Regions from separate parts of the Mesorhizobium sp. NBSH29 genome, predicted to be linked through region 1. Evidence: predicted binding sites of a transcription regulator. Region 1 holds the regulator's gene; the other holds the start of a gene.
The links. The regulator PhoB, encoded in region 1, activates phosphate uptake and scavenging genes when phosphate is short. The targets are predictions, from matches to a motif close to TGTCATNNANCTGTCAT.
Positions count from the first base shown of each region.

Region 2: GA830_RS15535 (PhoX family protein) is a predicted target of PhoB. The motif match lies at 3,772-3,788, and genes of this name have one in related genera.

Region 1 covers NZ_CP045492.1:505,164-512,921, forward strand. The annotation lists gene xylF (D-xylose ABC transporter substrate-binding protein) at 23-1,063, opposite strand; gene GA830_RS02480 (ROK family protein) at 1,248-2,486, shown strand; gene phoB (phosphate regulon transcriptional regulator PhoB) at 2,562-3,251, opposite strand; gene phoU (phosphate signaling complex protein PhoU) at 3,274-3,978, opposite strand; gene pstB (phosphate ABC transporter ATP-binding protein PstB) at 4,016-4,840, opposite strand; gene pstA (phosphate ABC transporter permease PstA) at 4,862-6,178, opposite strand; gene pstC (phosphate ABC transporter permease subunit PstC) at 6,175-7,641, opposite strand; gene GA830_RS02510 (substrate-binding domain-containing protein) at 7,732-7,758, opposite strand, start outside.
Region 2 covers NZ_CP045492.1:3,113,048-3,120,805, reverse strand. The annotation lists gene dusA (tRNA dihydrouridine(20/20a) synthase DusA) at 672-1,670, shown strand; gene GA830_RS15535 (PhoX family protein) at 1,733-3,724, opposite strand; gene GA830_RS15530 (sulfite exporter TauE/SafE family protein) at 3,891-4,724, shown strand; gene GA830_RS15525 (ArsR/SmtB family transcription factor) at 4,783-5,100, shown strand; gene GA830_RS15520 (SRPBCC family protein) at 5,097-5,501, shown strand; gene GA830_RS15515 (ATP-dependent Clp protease proteolytic subunit) at 5,519-6,160, shown strand; gene GA830_RS15510 (TIGR02281 family clan AA aspartic protease) at 6,197-6,895, opposite strand; gene GA830_RS15505 (DUF1289 domain-containing protein) at 6,892-7,131, opposite strand; gene GA830_RS15500 (nicotinate-nucleotide--dimethylbenzimidazole phosphoribosyltransferase) at 7,315-7,758, shown strand, end outside.

The sequences.
Region 1 (7,758 bases):
CCGCGGCGTTTGACATGTCTGGTTAGTCGCAGGCAGCCGTAGAACCGGCTGCAACACCCTGGCAGACCACTTCCTTGGAAACCCAGCCCGCGTCAATAACGGTGCTGAGGTTTTCCTTGGTGACGGCGACCGGCGTGAGGAACACCGACTTGGTGACATTGCCACCAGGCGTGGTGAAATCGGTCACGTTGGCGATCTCTTCCATCTTCTTGCCATCAGCAAGGCTGGCGGCGATTTCAGCAGCTGCCTTGCCCAGTTCGCGGGCATCCTTCCAGACTGAGACAGTCTGGGTACCAAGCGCAACGCGGTTCAGCGCGGCATGGTCGCCATCTTGTCCGGAGACCGGCACCGAGCCGGCGAGGCCCTGAGCGGTAAGCGCGGCAACGACGCCGCCCGCGGTGCCGTCATTGGCGGCAACCACAGCGTCGACCTTGTTATCGTTGGCGGTGAGGAACTGCTCCATATTCTTCTGCGCGTTGGCTGGTAGCCAGCCATCGGTGTATGCCTCACCTACATTTTTGATCTTGCCGCCGTCCATGGCGTCTTTCAGGACTTCCATCGAGCCGGCGAAAAGAAAGTCAGCGTTCGGATCGGTGCCCGAGCCCTTGATGAAGACGTAGTTGCCTTCCGGCTTGACCTTAAGCACTTCGCGCGCCTGCATCCGGCCCACTTCCTTGTTGTCGAAGGTCAGGTAGAAGACGTCCTTGTTTTCGATCAGGCGATCATAGCCGACGACGGGAATGCCTTCCGCAAGCGCCTTTTCAATAGCCGGGCCGATAGCCGATGCATCCTGCGACAGAATGATCAGCGCGTTTGCGCCCTGCGCAATCAGGCTCTCGACATCCGTCAGCTGCTTGCCGGGGCTAGATTGTGCATCGGCGGAAATATATTTGTCGCCGGTTGCTTCAAGCGCCGCCTTGATTGCGGCTTCGTCAGTCTTCCAGCGCTCTTCCTGGAAGTTAGACCAGGATACGCCGATAATCTTGTCTTTTGCCGACGCGGCGATGGGCAGCGTAAGCGACATGGCAACGCCCGCCAGAATGGCGGCTGCGAACTTGTTCATGAAATTCCTCCCTGCGCCGGTAAGGCGCTGCAACGATGTTCGGAGCACTTTTTTTCGAGCTCCGAAAAAATAAATGACTCAACCCCGCATGTGAGTCAATGATATTTCCAGGACGCAAAATGTTGACGCCATGCCACAATGCGTGGAAGAGCCGAGACAACACACATGGGAGGGATACCGGAACATGACGGTCGCAATCCGTCACGACGATCTGCGGCGCCGCAACCGGGCAATGGTGATGGCGTCCGTTCGCCGGCAACGCACCCCGTCGCGCACCGAGATCGCCGCAGCAACCGGCCTTAGCCATTCAACAATTTCTGCAATTTCGGCTGATCTCATCGACGAAGGGATACTGATAGAGACCAAGGCCAGCGACCCGCGCACGATACGGCGTGGCCGCCCGCAGGTGGCGCTGGGGCTATCTCCCGACGCCGCCTCGGTGATTGCCTTAGTGCTGTCGCTGAACGCGCTATCGGCCTCGCTAATTGATTATTCGGGCGAGGTGATCGCGCAGGAGACCCGACGGTTGCCGACGCTGACCCTGTCGCGTTCCGACCTTGTGGCCGATATGGTGGCGATGGTGCAGCGGCTGATTGCGGGACGACCATTCGGCGTGAAGCCTGCTGCGCGCATTGCCCTTGCGGTGCAAGGTACCACCGATGCGGCCGCGCGCGCCATGCTATGGTCGCCGATCACCCCGCATAGCGGTATCGCCTTCGCAGATATTCTTGAAGATGCCTTTGGCATCCCAGCAACTGTTGAGAACGACTGCAACATGATCGCGGTCGCCCTGCGCTGGCACAAGCCCGAGCGCTACCGCGACGACTTTATCGCGATCCTGCTGTCGCATGGCATCGGCATGGGTATGGTGTTGAAAGGCGAGTTGTTCACCGGCACGCAAAGTTCCGGCGGCGAATTCGGCCATCTCGTCCACCGCCCGGATGGCGCTCTGTGCCGCTGCGGCAGACGCGGCTGCGTCGAGGCCTATGCCGGCAATTATGCGATCTGGCGAAAAGCCTGCGAACAAAGCGAAGACGAACTGCCGGTCGACATCAAAGACAGCGACATGATTGCGCTGGCCGCTCGTGCCCGGGCCGGCGGCGGAGCCGAACGCGAAGCCTTTCGCCGCGCCGGGGAAGCACTTGGGTTTGGGCTTGGCAGCCTGTTTGCTCTGATCGATCCGGCGCCTGTGGCTATTGTTGGCCATGGTGCGCTGGCTTTCGATCTTGTTGAACCCGCACTCCGAGAAGCACTCGCGCGCACCGCCGGCGGCCAGCACTCAAAAGCCATCTCGTTCGACACCGAGCCCGACGAGATGCCGCTTATTCGGGAAGGTTGCGCGATGCGGGCTCTGACATTCGTCGACCAGAACATTTTCGCGCCGGGCCTTGACCAGAAGTCAGCCGAGGGTTCGCGAGAGTGACAGAGGTGCGCTGGCCAAAAGCGTTGGACACGCAAAAAGCTGGAGAGGTCTGGGGCTCAGAACCTCTCCAGAAAATTATGCCTCGCGGATAGCGTAGCCGGCGCCACGGATGGTGCGGATAACATCCGGCATACGGCCATTGTTGACCGCCTTACGCAGCCGGCCGACATGGACGTCGACTGTGCGCTCGTCGATATAAATCGTCTCACCCCAGACATTGTCGAGCAACTGGCTGCGCGAGAAAACGCGGCCAGGATGCTGCATCATGAATTCGAGCAGTCGGAACTCGGTCGGCCCAAGCCGAATCTCGCTCTTCTTGCGGTATACCCGGTGCGATTCACGGTCGAGCACGATGTCGCCGACCTTGAGCACGCTGGAAAGCACCTCCGGCTTGGCTCGACGCAGCAACGCACGCACGCGGGCGATAAACTCCGGCGTCGAGAAGGGTTTGACAAGGTAGTCGTCAGCGCCGGTTGAAAGCCCGCGCACCCTGTCGCTCTCTTCACCGCGCGCGGTGAGCATGATGATCGGCAGCCGCTCGGTCTCAGGCCGCATCCTCAAGCGCCGGCACAGCTCAATGCCCGATACGGCGGGCACCATCCAGTCGAGCACCAGCAGATCAGGAACATTCTCCTGCAACCGGATTTCCGCCTCGTCACCGCGGGTGACGACCTCGACCTGATATCCTTCGGCTTCGAGGTTGTAGCGCAGGAGCACACCGAGGGGCTCCTCGTCCTCCACGACCATGATCTTCGGCGCAATCATATGCGGGCTGTTCCTGTGAACGTTATTCAGCAACCACCGTCATCGACGTCTCGTCCAGCTTCGGACGATGCGGCGGCAACTGGGTGCCCGTCATCACATAATACGCGTTCTCGGCAATGTTGGTAACATGATCGCCGATACGCTCGAGGTTCTTGGCGCAAAAAAGGAGATGCGTGCACGCGGTGATATTGCGAGGGTCTTCCATCATATAAGTAAGCAGTTCGCGGAACACCGAGGTGTACTGGATGTCAATCTTCTCGTCCTCGGCCCGGATCGGCTTCAGGCCTTCAGCGTCACGTGCGACATAGCGGTCGACCACACTTAACACCTGCTGCAATACCATTTTTGCCATCGAATCTATCGAATGCGTCAGCGAGCGCGGTACGCCCTTGCCCACCGCACCGACCCGTTTGGCGACATTCTTGGCGAGATCACCGATCCGCTCGAGGTCCGAGGCCATGCGGATTGCTCCGAGAACCGCCCGCAGATCCTGCGCCATCGGCTGGCGCTTGGCGATCAGCGTGATGGCGCTGTCATCAAGTTCACGCTGCATGGCGTCCATGATTGCATCGTCGGAGATCACCCGCTGTGCCATACCATTGTCAGTGCTCAGTAACGACAGCGTCGCCGATTGAACCATCTTTCCCGCATGGTCGCCCATATCGCGGATCAGTCGGTCGATGTTTTCGAGTTCTTCGTCAAACGACGCCACTGTGTGTTCGCGCATCATGTTCTCCTCGTCATCGGTTGGCGGGCTGGTCGACTTAGCCGAACCGGCCGGTGATGTAGTCCTGGGTGCGCTTGTCATCGGGGCTGGTAAACATTTTTTCCGTCGCGCCCTCCTCGACCAGATAGCCGATGTGGAACATTGCCGTGCGCTGCGACACACGTGCCGCCTGCTGCATCGAGTGGGTGACGATCACGATCGTATAATTCTCGCGCAACTCATCGATCAACTCCTCGACCTTGGCTGTGGCGATCGGATCAAGCGCCGAACATGGTTCGTCCATCAGGATAACTTCAGGGCTCACTGCAATCGCGCGCGCAATGCACAGGCGCTGCTGCTGGCCTCCGGACAGGCCGGTGCCCGGCTCCTGCAGGCGGTCTTTTACCTCATTCCAGATCGCTGCCTTCTGCAGGCTGGACTCCACGATGATGTCCATCTCGGCCTTGGTCTTGGCAAGACCATGAATGCGCGGACCATAGGCCACGTTTTCATAGATCGATTTTGGAAACGGGTTCGGCTTCTGGAACACCATGCCGACACGGGCACGCAACTCCACCACGTCGATCTTGGAATCGTAGATGTCTTCATCGTCGAGAGTGATCTTGCCGGCGACCCGCGCTGAATCAATGGTGTCGTTCATCCGGTTAAGGCAGCGCAGAAAGGTGGACTTGCCGCAGCCGGATGGTCCGATTAGCGCTGTGACCTGGTTTTGCCGCACGTCAAGGTCCACACCGAACAGGGCCTGCTTGTCGCCGTAAAACACGTCGACCTTTTGGCCGCGCATCTTGATGATCTCGTTGGCTTTGGAATTCATGGACTTGCCTACTGCGGTTTCGAGAGACTGTTCGGTCAGGATATTCATGACGGGATTCCTTTTACCAGACTACCAGCGCCGCTCGAACCGCCGCCGCAAAACAATAGCGGTGATGTTCATGGCCATGAGAAACATGAGAAGAATGATGATAGCGCCAGACAGGCGTTCCACGAAGGCGCGCTCCGCCTCATTGGCCCACATGTAGATCTGCACCGGCAATGCTGTTGCAGGATCAAACGGCGTTGCGGGATAATCGGCAACGAAAGCCACCATGCCGATCAAAAGCAGCGGCGCGGTCTCACCCAGCGCACGTGCCAGCCCGATGATGGTGCCGGTCAGGATGCCGGGTGCGGCGAGCGGCAGAATGTGCTGGAACACCATTTGCATCTTCGATGCACCAAGTCCGAGCGCCGCCGAGCGGATCGATGGCGGCACTGCCGCTAACGCCGCGCGCGTGGCGATGATGATGGTAGGCAGCGTCATCAGGGTCAGCACCAGGCCACCGACAAAGGAGGCCGAGCGCGGCATGCCAAAGAAGTTGATGAACACCGCAAGCCCGAGCAGGCCGTACACAATCGACGGCACCGCAGCCAGATTATTGATGTTCACCTCGATCAGGTCAGTCAGCCGGTTCTTCTTGGCGAACTCTTCCAGATAGATAGATGCTGCAACACCAATCGGTAACGCCAGAATAAGGACGATGATCATCATATAGAAGGAGCCGATGATGGCGACGCCCATGCCTGAGGTTTCCGGCCGGCTCGATGCCCCGAAAGTGAACAGGCCCTTGTTGAAATGCTCCGCCATCGTACCTTCTGCACGAAGCTTGTTCATCCATTCGACCTGCTGGTCCGAAACCTTGCGGCGGCTCTCGTCGACATCAAGATCGATCTGGCCCTTGAAGGCAGAGTCCAGATTGGCGGCGACAAGAATCTCCACATTACGTGTCTGTCCCAGCACCGAAGGATCGCTCTCCAGGATCTGGCGCAGTTGCACCCGTGATCCGTCGGACAGGAAACCCTTGAGCTCGCGCACCAGTGGCTTATTGGCTGGGTCGATACCAAGCTTTTCGATCAGCGCGTTTTCGGCAAGCTTTGGATAGTTTGCCCGCACCAGCACATTCGGGTCGGTCTCGCGCTTGTTGCCCGGATCGATGACCTTTTCATCAAAGGTGACGGGCAGCGTCACCGTCGTTTGCCAGAACGCCGTGTAGCCCTTGGAGACAATGGTCACCAACATGATGGCCAGAAAAGCCAGGCCGACCGAGATCGCCAGCATCCCATAGATGCGGAATCGACGTTCGGAAGCGTAGCGGCCTTTCAGGCCAATATCACGGCGCTTTGGCGTCGCTACCGGCGTGATCGAATTCATCGAAATGTCGGTCATTCGTACTGCTCCCGATATTTGCGCACGATGTAGAGCGCGCCGATATTCATCACCAGCGTTAGAAAGAACAGAGTGATGCCGAGCGCAAATGCCACCAGGGTCTGGGGCGAATTGAACTCGAGATCGCCTGTCAGCTGATTGACGATCTTCACGGTAATGGTGGTCATTGCCTCGAACGGATTGATGGTGAGCCGCGCTGCCACACCGGCAGCCAGCACCACGATCATGGTCTCGCCGATAGCGCGTGAAGCCGTCAGCAGAATGGCGCCTACAATGCCGGGAAGTGCCGCTGGCAGAATCACCCGCTTGATGGTTTCCGAGCGCGTTGCACCCAACCCGAGCGATCCGTCCCGCATCGCCCTTGGCACTGCCGTAATGATGTCGTCGGAGAGCGACGACACGACCGGGATCAGCATGATGCCCATCACCAGACCGGCGGTCAGGATGCTTTGTCCCTGGATGAATGGATTGCCGCCAGCAAGCACTGCGCTGAGATCGCGCAGGAAGGGTCCAAGCGTCACCACTGCGAAAATCCCGTACACAATGGTGGGGATACCAGCCAGCAACTCCAGCGCCGGCTTGACCACGGCGCGCACCTTGGGCGCCGCATATTCAGCCATGTACACTGCCGACATCAACCCGACCGGTACAGCAACAAGCAGTGCAACCAGCGCAATGTACATCGTCCCGGCAAGCAGCGGGATGAGACCAAACTGACCCTCGCTACCGCCTGAGCCAGCCGCCGAAAAGCGTGGATCCCAGACCGTGCCGAAGAAGAAGTTCATCGGCGAAACGCTGCCAAAGAAGCTGATCGTCTGGAACAGCATGGACATCACGATGCCGACTGTCGTCAAAATGGCGATTGTCGAAGCCGCAAGCAGCGCCCAGAGCATGACGTTTTCAACATTGTTGCGTGCCCGGGAGCGAGGCGCGATGCGACTTAGCGCGTAGAGCGCGCCAGCAATCGCAAGTATGAAAGTAAGAATCGCACCCGTAATCCCGATCCATTTTTCACGCGAATTGGCTTCGACGGCAATCGGGATCATGTAGTCCTGTGTGTCGGACGCCAGGGCCACGCCCTTGGCTGCCAGCAGGGGCTGCAGCTCGGCAAATGTCGTTGGCATCGACTGCGCTGTCTCAGGATCGAGACGCTCGATACCGCGCGCCAGACTGCGCACCAGGCTGGCCGCGAGCGCCTCGCTCGAGACCCTGCTTTCGGCGGTCCGCTCGGGCAGCGCCGAATGAATGTGGCGGTCCATATAAACAGAATCGCCGATGGTCCACACGGCGAAGAAAAACAATGCAGGCAGCACGGCGAGGAGAAACGCCCACCAGCCGTGATAGTGCGCCCGCGAATGCGGCTTCACCTTGTTCTTATCGTATGTGCCCGCGCGCTGCCGGCCAACGAAGAACGCGACCAGACCGATGGCAAAGACTATGGCTAGTACGAGCGTAGACGACATGAACCCACCCCTCAGAATTTTGGCAACCGCCGGTAGGACGGCGCAATGGATGGGCGCGGGACTTACCCGCACCCATCCAGGCTGAGATGATTACATGGTCTTCCCGTCAGCGAACGC
Region 2 (7,758 bases), 1.0 Mb from region 1:
CGTAGTCACCACAATAGCGCGTAAATTCTATTCGACTCTGTGATCTAAATGGCGATTGCTCGCTTATCACCCGCCGTCGCGGTGGTGGTGATTTGAGCTCAACACAAGCCGGACGCAGGAAGTCGTGTGCGACCTTCGCATGTAGCGAACCGCTTGCGCTATCAACTCAACAGCCCCCAGAGTTGCAGACACCTTTGTTCCCTAAAATCCCAGATTTGCGGAAGAAATCAAGATTGATGCGGTGAACTAGGCTGTACCCCGTCAGGACCTAAGTCATCATTATGATGTTGTAATTTAGGGAGTGTTTTGGTCTCGTCACGAACAGGAACGATCGAAGATGAGAACGAAGCAAATGAATGCCACGAAGCCCGCTGAGCGGGTTGTAAAGGACGTACGCCGGGCAACCCGTAAGCATTATTCCGCCGGACAAGAGCCGCATTGTTCTGGATGGCTTGTGCGGTGACGTGCGGGAAGCATATTTTCCCTTGCGGCGAACTTGCGCTCTCCAGGTCCCTGCTTAGTACGAACAATTGTTGCCATCCGCACAGTCCTTTCAATCTGGGCAAAATCCGTGCACATAAAGATCAAACGAGGTACAAAACCGTGCAGTTTGGTCAAAATTTGGCGCACTCTGTTCTTGATATGATCTATCTGAAAGATAACATAGAGCATTGAAAAACAAAGAGAAAATATTCGCCATTGCGCCCATGATGGATTGGACGGACAGGCATTGCCGGTTCTTTCATCGCCAGCTGACGCGTAAGGCGCTGCTTTATACGGAGATGGTGGTTGCCGATGCGGTGATCCACGGGTCGCGGGAGCGGCTGTTGGGGTTTGATGCGCAGGAGCATCCGGTGGCGTTGCAATTGGGCGGGTCTGATCCGGCCAAGCTGGTGGAGGCGGCGCGGATTTGTGCTGATTTCGGCTATGACGAGATCAACCTCAATGTCGGCTGTCCGTCGGACCGGGTTCAGTCTGGCACATTTGGCGCGTGTTTGATGAAGCAGCCGGAGCTGGTTGCCGAATGCGTTGCGGCGATGAAGGCGGTGGTGGATGTGCCGGTGACGGTGAAATGCCGGCTTGGTGTGGATGATCAGGACCCAGAACAAGCGCTTGATGCGCTGGCGCAAGCGGTGTGGCGGGCCGGCACGGATGGCCTTTGGGTGCACGCGCGCAAGGCGTGGCTTGCAGGTCTGTCGCCCAAGGAAAATCGCGATATTCCGCCACTTGATTATGGCCGTGTGCAGCGGCTGAAGGCTGCAAACCCGGCGCGCTTTATCGGCATCAATGGCGGCATCCAGACCATTGAGACGGCGCGTGAACAGATTGCGCACGGTCTTGATGGGGTGATGCTGGGGCGCGCTGCCTATCACACACCCGGCGTGCTTTCAGGTGCCGATGCGCTGATTTCCGGCGGTGAAAGCGCGCCGATAGTTTTTGCCGAACTGATTGACACGATGGCTGGCTATGCAGCGCGCCATATCGAAAATGGCGGCAAGCTTGGCCATGTCACCCGCCATATGGTGGGGCTGTTCCACGGCCTGCCCGGCGCGCGGCGCTTTCGGCAGATATTGTCAACCGATGCAACGCGGGCAGGGGCCGGGCCAGAGGTCTTGCGCGATGCGTTTGCGGCGGTTGATTTTGAACAGGCCACCGAGGCTGCGGCCTGAATTTTTGAGCAATGTGAAGCGCGCGTGCACCCCTTTGAGAGGGCTGCACGCGCGCTTGTTATTTAAACGCCGATCTTGCCGCCGCCTTGTTTGGTGATGACGACAACTGCTGGGCGTGGTGGCATGTTGTCTTTGAAATCTGGCCAGCGGGTGGACGGGTCGTTGAAGGTGGAGACGCGGCCGAATTCTGGCCATGCTTCACCATCATCACCTGGATGCTGGATGGCGACGAAGGCGCTTTGGACATCTGGTGCGAACATGGGGCCGCACAGTTCGCCGCCGGCAGGACAGCGGTAGAAGTGTTTGGAGGTTCCGCGGCCTTCGCCTTCCGTTTCCAGTCCCCACAGACCATCGGCACGGCCAGTGTCTTCTGCGCTGTTGCCATCGGTGGAGATCCACAAGCGGCCTTCGGCATCGACGGCGCAATTGTCTGGCATTCCGAACCAGCCATCCTTGGTGGTGGCCGATGAGAAGGTGGCACCGACTTCTGCGATGGAAGGATCACCGCATTTCACGAGGATTTCCCATGTGAAGGTATCGGCGGCATGGTCCTTGTTGGGTGCTGTCATTTCAACAATGTGACCGAACAGGTTTTCAGGGCGCGGATTGGCCTTGTCGACCTGCTCTGGCTTGCGGCGGCTGTTATTGGTCAGCATGACATAGACTTTTCCGGTTTCCGGATTGGCCTCGACATCTTCTGGACGGTCCATCTTGGTCGCGCCGGTGGTGTCTGCGGCAAGCCGCGTGCGGATGAGCACATCGCCTTGGCTGTCAAAACCGTTTTCAGCCGTGAGTTGGCCTTCGCCGTGGATCAGCGGCATCCAGGTGACGGTGCCATCATCATTATATTTGGCAACCGAAAGCGTGCCCTTGTCGAGCAGGTCCATATTGGCCGCACGATCATCCGGGTTGTATTTTCCCTCGGTGACGAAGCGATAGACATAATCGAAGCGCTCATCATCACCGCAATAGACGACGACGCGGCCATCTGTGTTGACCAGCATGGCGGCACCTTCGTGCTTGAAGCGGCCAAGTGCAGTGCGCTTTTTAGGCACTGAGTTTGGATCGGTCGGGTCAATCTCGACAACCCAGCCGAAGCGGTTTGCTTCGTTCGGTTCCTTGATAATGTCGAAACGGTCATGATATTTGGCCCAGGCATATTGTGCGCCCGGTGCGCCGAGGCGCTTGAAATTGGCGTAGTTGGGGTGGGCTTCGCCCATTTCGCCCATGAAATAGCCGTTGAAATTTTCCTCGCAGGAAATCCACGTGCCCCATGGTGTCATGCCGCCCGCGCAATTGTTGATCATGCCCTTGACCTTTGTGCCGGATGGATCGGCATTGGTCTGCATCAGCGCGTGTCCGGCGGCGGGGCCGGTGATTTCCATTTCCGTCTCAGCGGTGATGCGGCGGTTGAGCGGGGAGTCCTTCTTGTAGGTCCATTTGCCGTTTTCGCGCAGAACCTCAACGACGGCACCACCATGGGCCATCATTTCGATTGCCACCAGTTCCGGTGTCATGGCGGCGAAGGCAACTTCCTTGCTTTCCTGACGCGCCATTTCAGGGAACATCAGTTCCTCATTGGTGTATTCATGGTTGACGGCCAAAAGGCCGTGGTCGGACTTGCCGTCTATCGGAAAGAAGCCAAGATAATCATTGTTGTAGCCGAACTGTTTTGCCTGCGCTTCGGCTGTCTGGTTGAGCGGGTCAAATTCAGGTGCGTCGGCAAAAAGCGGGTCGCCCCAACGGATCAGCACATCGGCATCATAACCGGCAGCGACATGGTGATCAGCATCAACGCCGGCGGTGACTTCATCAAACACAAAGCGGGTGGTGCCTTGGGCGTGCGCCTGTTCAGATGCCAGCATGGCAAGCGGACTGACGGTTGCGGTGATGGCGGCGACGGCGAGAGAACCGCGCAGCAAATCGCGGCGCGAGAACCGGCGCGCGATGATTTCACCCATCGTGTCGGCTGTGGAATTGTTGGAGCCGGTGTCCTCGGAGAGTTCGGCGCGGATAGATCGCGTCAGCTTGTCGGTTTCGTGATCGTGGGTCATGGAAGCTCCTGTCCGGTCCTATGGAGCGGGACACTTCGCATGGTCACATTACAGTTCTTTGACGGTCGCTGGAATGAGGTGATGACGGTCCAGCAGATACCGTGCTGGCGCTTTACATCCCCGCATCGCGGCGATAGCGGAGGTCCTTCATCAGAGGAGATCTCGCATGCCGGACATGTCGATGGGTGGAAGCGAGATTGCCATGTTTGTCATGGGCATTGCTGCAGCGGGCGTTGTCGCGGGCTTGCTGGCGGGTGTATTCGGCATTGGCGGTGGAGCCGTCCTGGTGCCTGTTTTCTATCAGGTGTTCGGCCTGCTCGGAGTAGACGAGGCCGTGCGCATGCATCTGTCGGTCGGTTCGTCTTTGGCGATCATCGTCCCAACCTCGATCCGCTCCTTCACCAGCCACAAGGCCCGGGGCGCGGTGGATATGGATCTGCTCAAATCCTTTCTCGTTTCGATCCCGGTAGGCGTGGTTCTGGCAGCCATTGCTACGGCCTCTATTTCAAGCGCTGGCCTGCGCATTGTGTTTACCGTGGTGACCGTTCTGGTGGGTATCAAACTGCTCTTCGGTCGCGACCACTGGCGGCTGGGCAGCGAAATTCCCGGCAATCCGTGGCGGTCGGTCGTCGGAACAGGGATCGGGTTTTTCTCGACCTTGATGGGCATTGGCGGCGGCATCATGAACAATACCTTCATGACGCTCTATGGACGTCCCATGCACCAGGCTGTGGCGACGTCAGCCGGTGTCGGTGTGATGATCGCGGTGCCGGGCGCTGTCGGATACATCATCGCCGGTTGGAATAACACTTTGCTGCCGTTTGCCTCCACCGGTTTCGTCAACTGGGTCGCAGTTGCGCTGGTCATTCCCATAGCGCTTGTCGTCACGCCCTACGGGGTAAGGATCGCGCACGCTTTGTCGAAACGGCAGCTTGAAATCGGCTTCGGGCTTTTTTGTCTGCTGGTCGCATTGCGGTTCTTCGCCAGCCTGATGGGCTGACGCTCGGCGTTAGCAGATTTTGCTTGCCAATAGATAAGTGCAGGCTTATCTATTTGGCATGATTGAACCCCAGATCTGGCGCGCATTGGCCGACCCAACCCGACGCGCGGTGTTTGAAGCACTCGCCAGTGGCGAAAAAACTGTTGGCGAACTGACCGCTGGTTTTGACATCTCGCAGCCCGCAGTCTCGCAGCATCTGGCGGTGTTGAAAGAGGCGCGGCTGGTGAGCGAGCGCCGCCATGGCCGCAACGCGTTTTACACCATTCATCCCGGCGGCCTGCAGCCGCTGGCCGAGTGGATCGACCGGTATCGAACCGACTTCTGGCCGGAGAAGATCGAAAAGCTGAAAACCGTTTTGAAGGGGATGGATCAATGAGCGACGAGAAGCGGGGGGCCGGTGCGTCGGGCGACACTCTGGAATTTGAGGTTGATCTCGCCGAGCCAGCAGAAAAAGTGTGGCGTGCCATCACTCAGCCGGAAATCATGGCCGAATGGCTGGGACGCACGCTTGGGCCCGTGGAGCAGGGCGCGCGGTTCACCCTTTCGGACAAGCAAACCACCATCGATTGCGAGGTGCTGGCGGTCGATGTCGGGCGGTCGGTGCGCTATGCTTGGCATGATGATGCGGGCGTTGCTTCTATTGTCTCCTTTGAACTCCAGCCTGATGCGACCGGTGGCAGTAGACTGCGCATCAGGCACGGCGACTTCAAGCGGACCGAGATGCGGCTATCGGCTGCCAATTCCAATATGGCGATAGCGCATTTGCGCGCCGCATGAACGGGAGAGCTTTTTTGATGAACACTCTTGTACCGATGGTGATCGAACAATCGAGCCGGGGCGAGCGCTCGTTCGACATTTTTTCGCGTCTGCTGCGCGAGCGGATCATTTTTCTCAATGGCGAGATCAACGACACGGTTTCAGCACTCGTGTGCGCTCAGCTGCTGGCGCTGGAATCAGACCATCCGGGCAAGGAAATCGCGCTCTATATCAATTCTCCGGGTGGCATGGTGACCAGCGGCTTCGCCATCTATGACACGATGCAATATATTTCATGTCCGGTCTCGACGGTGTGCATGGGCACAGCGCGCTCAATGGCGTCTTTCCTTTTGATGGCAGGCGAGCCGGGATTGCGGATTGCACTGCCCAACTCCGACGTGGTGCTGCACCAGCCATTGGGTGGGTTTCAGGGGCAGGCGTCCGACATCGAACGCCATGCCGACAATGTGGCCAGAACCAAGCGGCGGATGATTGCACTCTATGCGCACCACTGTGGGCGCGCGCCCGAAGATGTGGAGCGTGTTCTGGACCGCGACTACTTCATGAGTGCCGAGGAAGCGCGTGACTGGGGGATTGTCGACCACATTTTCGAGCGCCGTTCTGCGACGATGCCGCTTGCTCTGGACAGCAGTGCTGCACCGCGGATCGGCGTGTCGTAGCTACGAAATTCCTGATGGACCGCTGCTCACGCGCCGTCAGTCACGCAGGATCATCCGGTCGCCGCGTACGTCATATCCGGAAAGGGTACCAAGGAAATTCATGCCGAGCAGTGACTGTTCGAGCGCGTGGGCCTCAGCGACTAGCACTGGTACGCGGCGCCGGACTATGGAGCCGACTGCGACTTCATCGGCGATGGCACGCGCTGCACGGCCGGTGCCATTGGCGGTGGATACAGAAACGCTGAAGCTTAGCCTGTTTGGATCAATTCCGGCTCGGCGGGCGTCGTTTAGCGTCAACACGGTTGTCGTTGCGCCGGTATCGACCATGAAATCAACCGACGTTGTGTCGACCTTCGCCCGTACCCCAAAATGGCCGCTTGGCAGCTTTTCAAGTTCGACCGTTTGTTTGCCGTTAGAATCCGTCAACGATAGTGGGCTGCCGGGAACAAGACCAACCGTGATTCGGCTTGCGACGTCTTGCAGTTCGTATCGGTATTGATACCCGGCGATGAAAACAAGGATGAGGAGCGCCCGCAGGGCAAGGCTGCGCAGCACTGTGCCGAAGCGTTGCCCGGAAGACAGGATGCCAACCGCAACGAAGGCACTCCACAGTGCAATATAGGCAGTTCGGCCGATCTCCTCGCCGGAGATACCGATGATGTCTGTTCCGGTCAGCATGATTGTCGCCAAAGCTACTGCGGCTATGGCAAATACGAACCAGAACAATGACTTCATGCCGAATCTTCTTGGGACCGTTCCCGCGCCATTCGGCTGCGACGTGTCTCGCGGCGGGGGCGACGCTCAACGGTTTCAAGTCTTGCGGGCAGGGTGGCCATGATGGCGCTGCGCTGGTGGGGGGCCATGCTCATCCAGTCCGAGATTTCGTTGCCCGTGCGTCCGCAGCCGAAACAATAGCCGGTTTTCATATCGATGGAGCATACAAGGATGCAGGGCGATTCGATGGCCGTCATTGCCGTTCCCGGATGGTCTCATCCACATGGTGCACCGCAATTGGCAATGCAAGTTCTTTCGAAACCGGCGCACTATGTCGTGCGTCTGCCATCAAAAACTCAACAGCGGGTGCTTGTCTGCGCATCATTGCGCATTTATGCGCACGGATGGACTTTTTTCACTCACCTTGATTTGGCGGACAGATGACCACCAGCGGCCTTCCATTTGACGATTTTCGCACCTTGCTCGCAGGGGTCGAGGGCCCCGATCAGGGGGCTGCTGCACGGGTGCGCGCGCTCTACGCCGCAACAGGTAAGCCAAAAGGCTCACTTGGCCGTCTAGAAGACATCGCCGAATGGCTGGCTGAGTGGACGGGCAGGGCGCCGCCGGTCATCAACAAGCCGCTGGTGGCCATTTTTGCCGGTAACCATGGCGTGGCCGCCAACAACGTGATTTCACCACGGGCTGCGGCCTCGACCGCGCAGGTGGTGGAGCTCACGGCAGCAGGTGGAGCAGCAATCAACCAGTTCTGCATTGCGTCCAACCTTGGGCTCAAGGTTTTTGACCTAGCGCTTGACCTGCCAACGGCAGACATCACGCAGGATGCGGCGCTTGATGAGAAAAGCTGCGCGGCGACCATGGCTTTC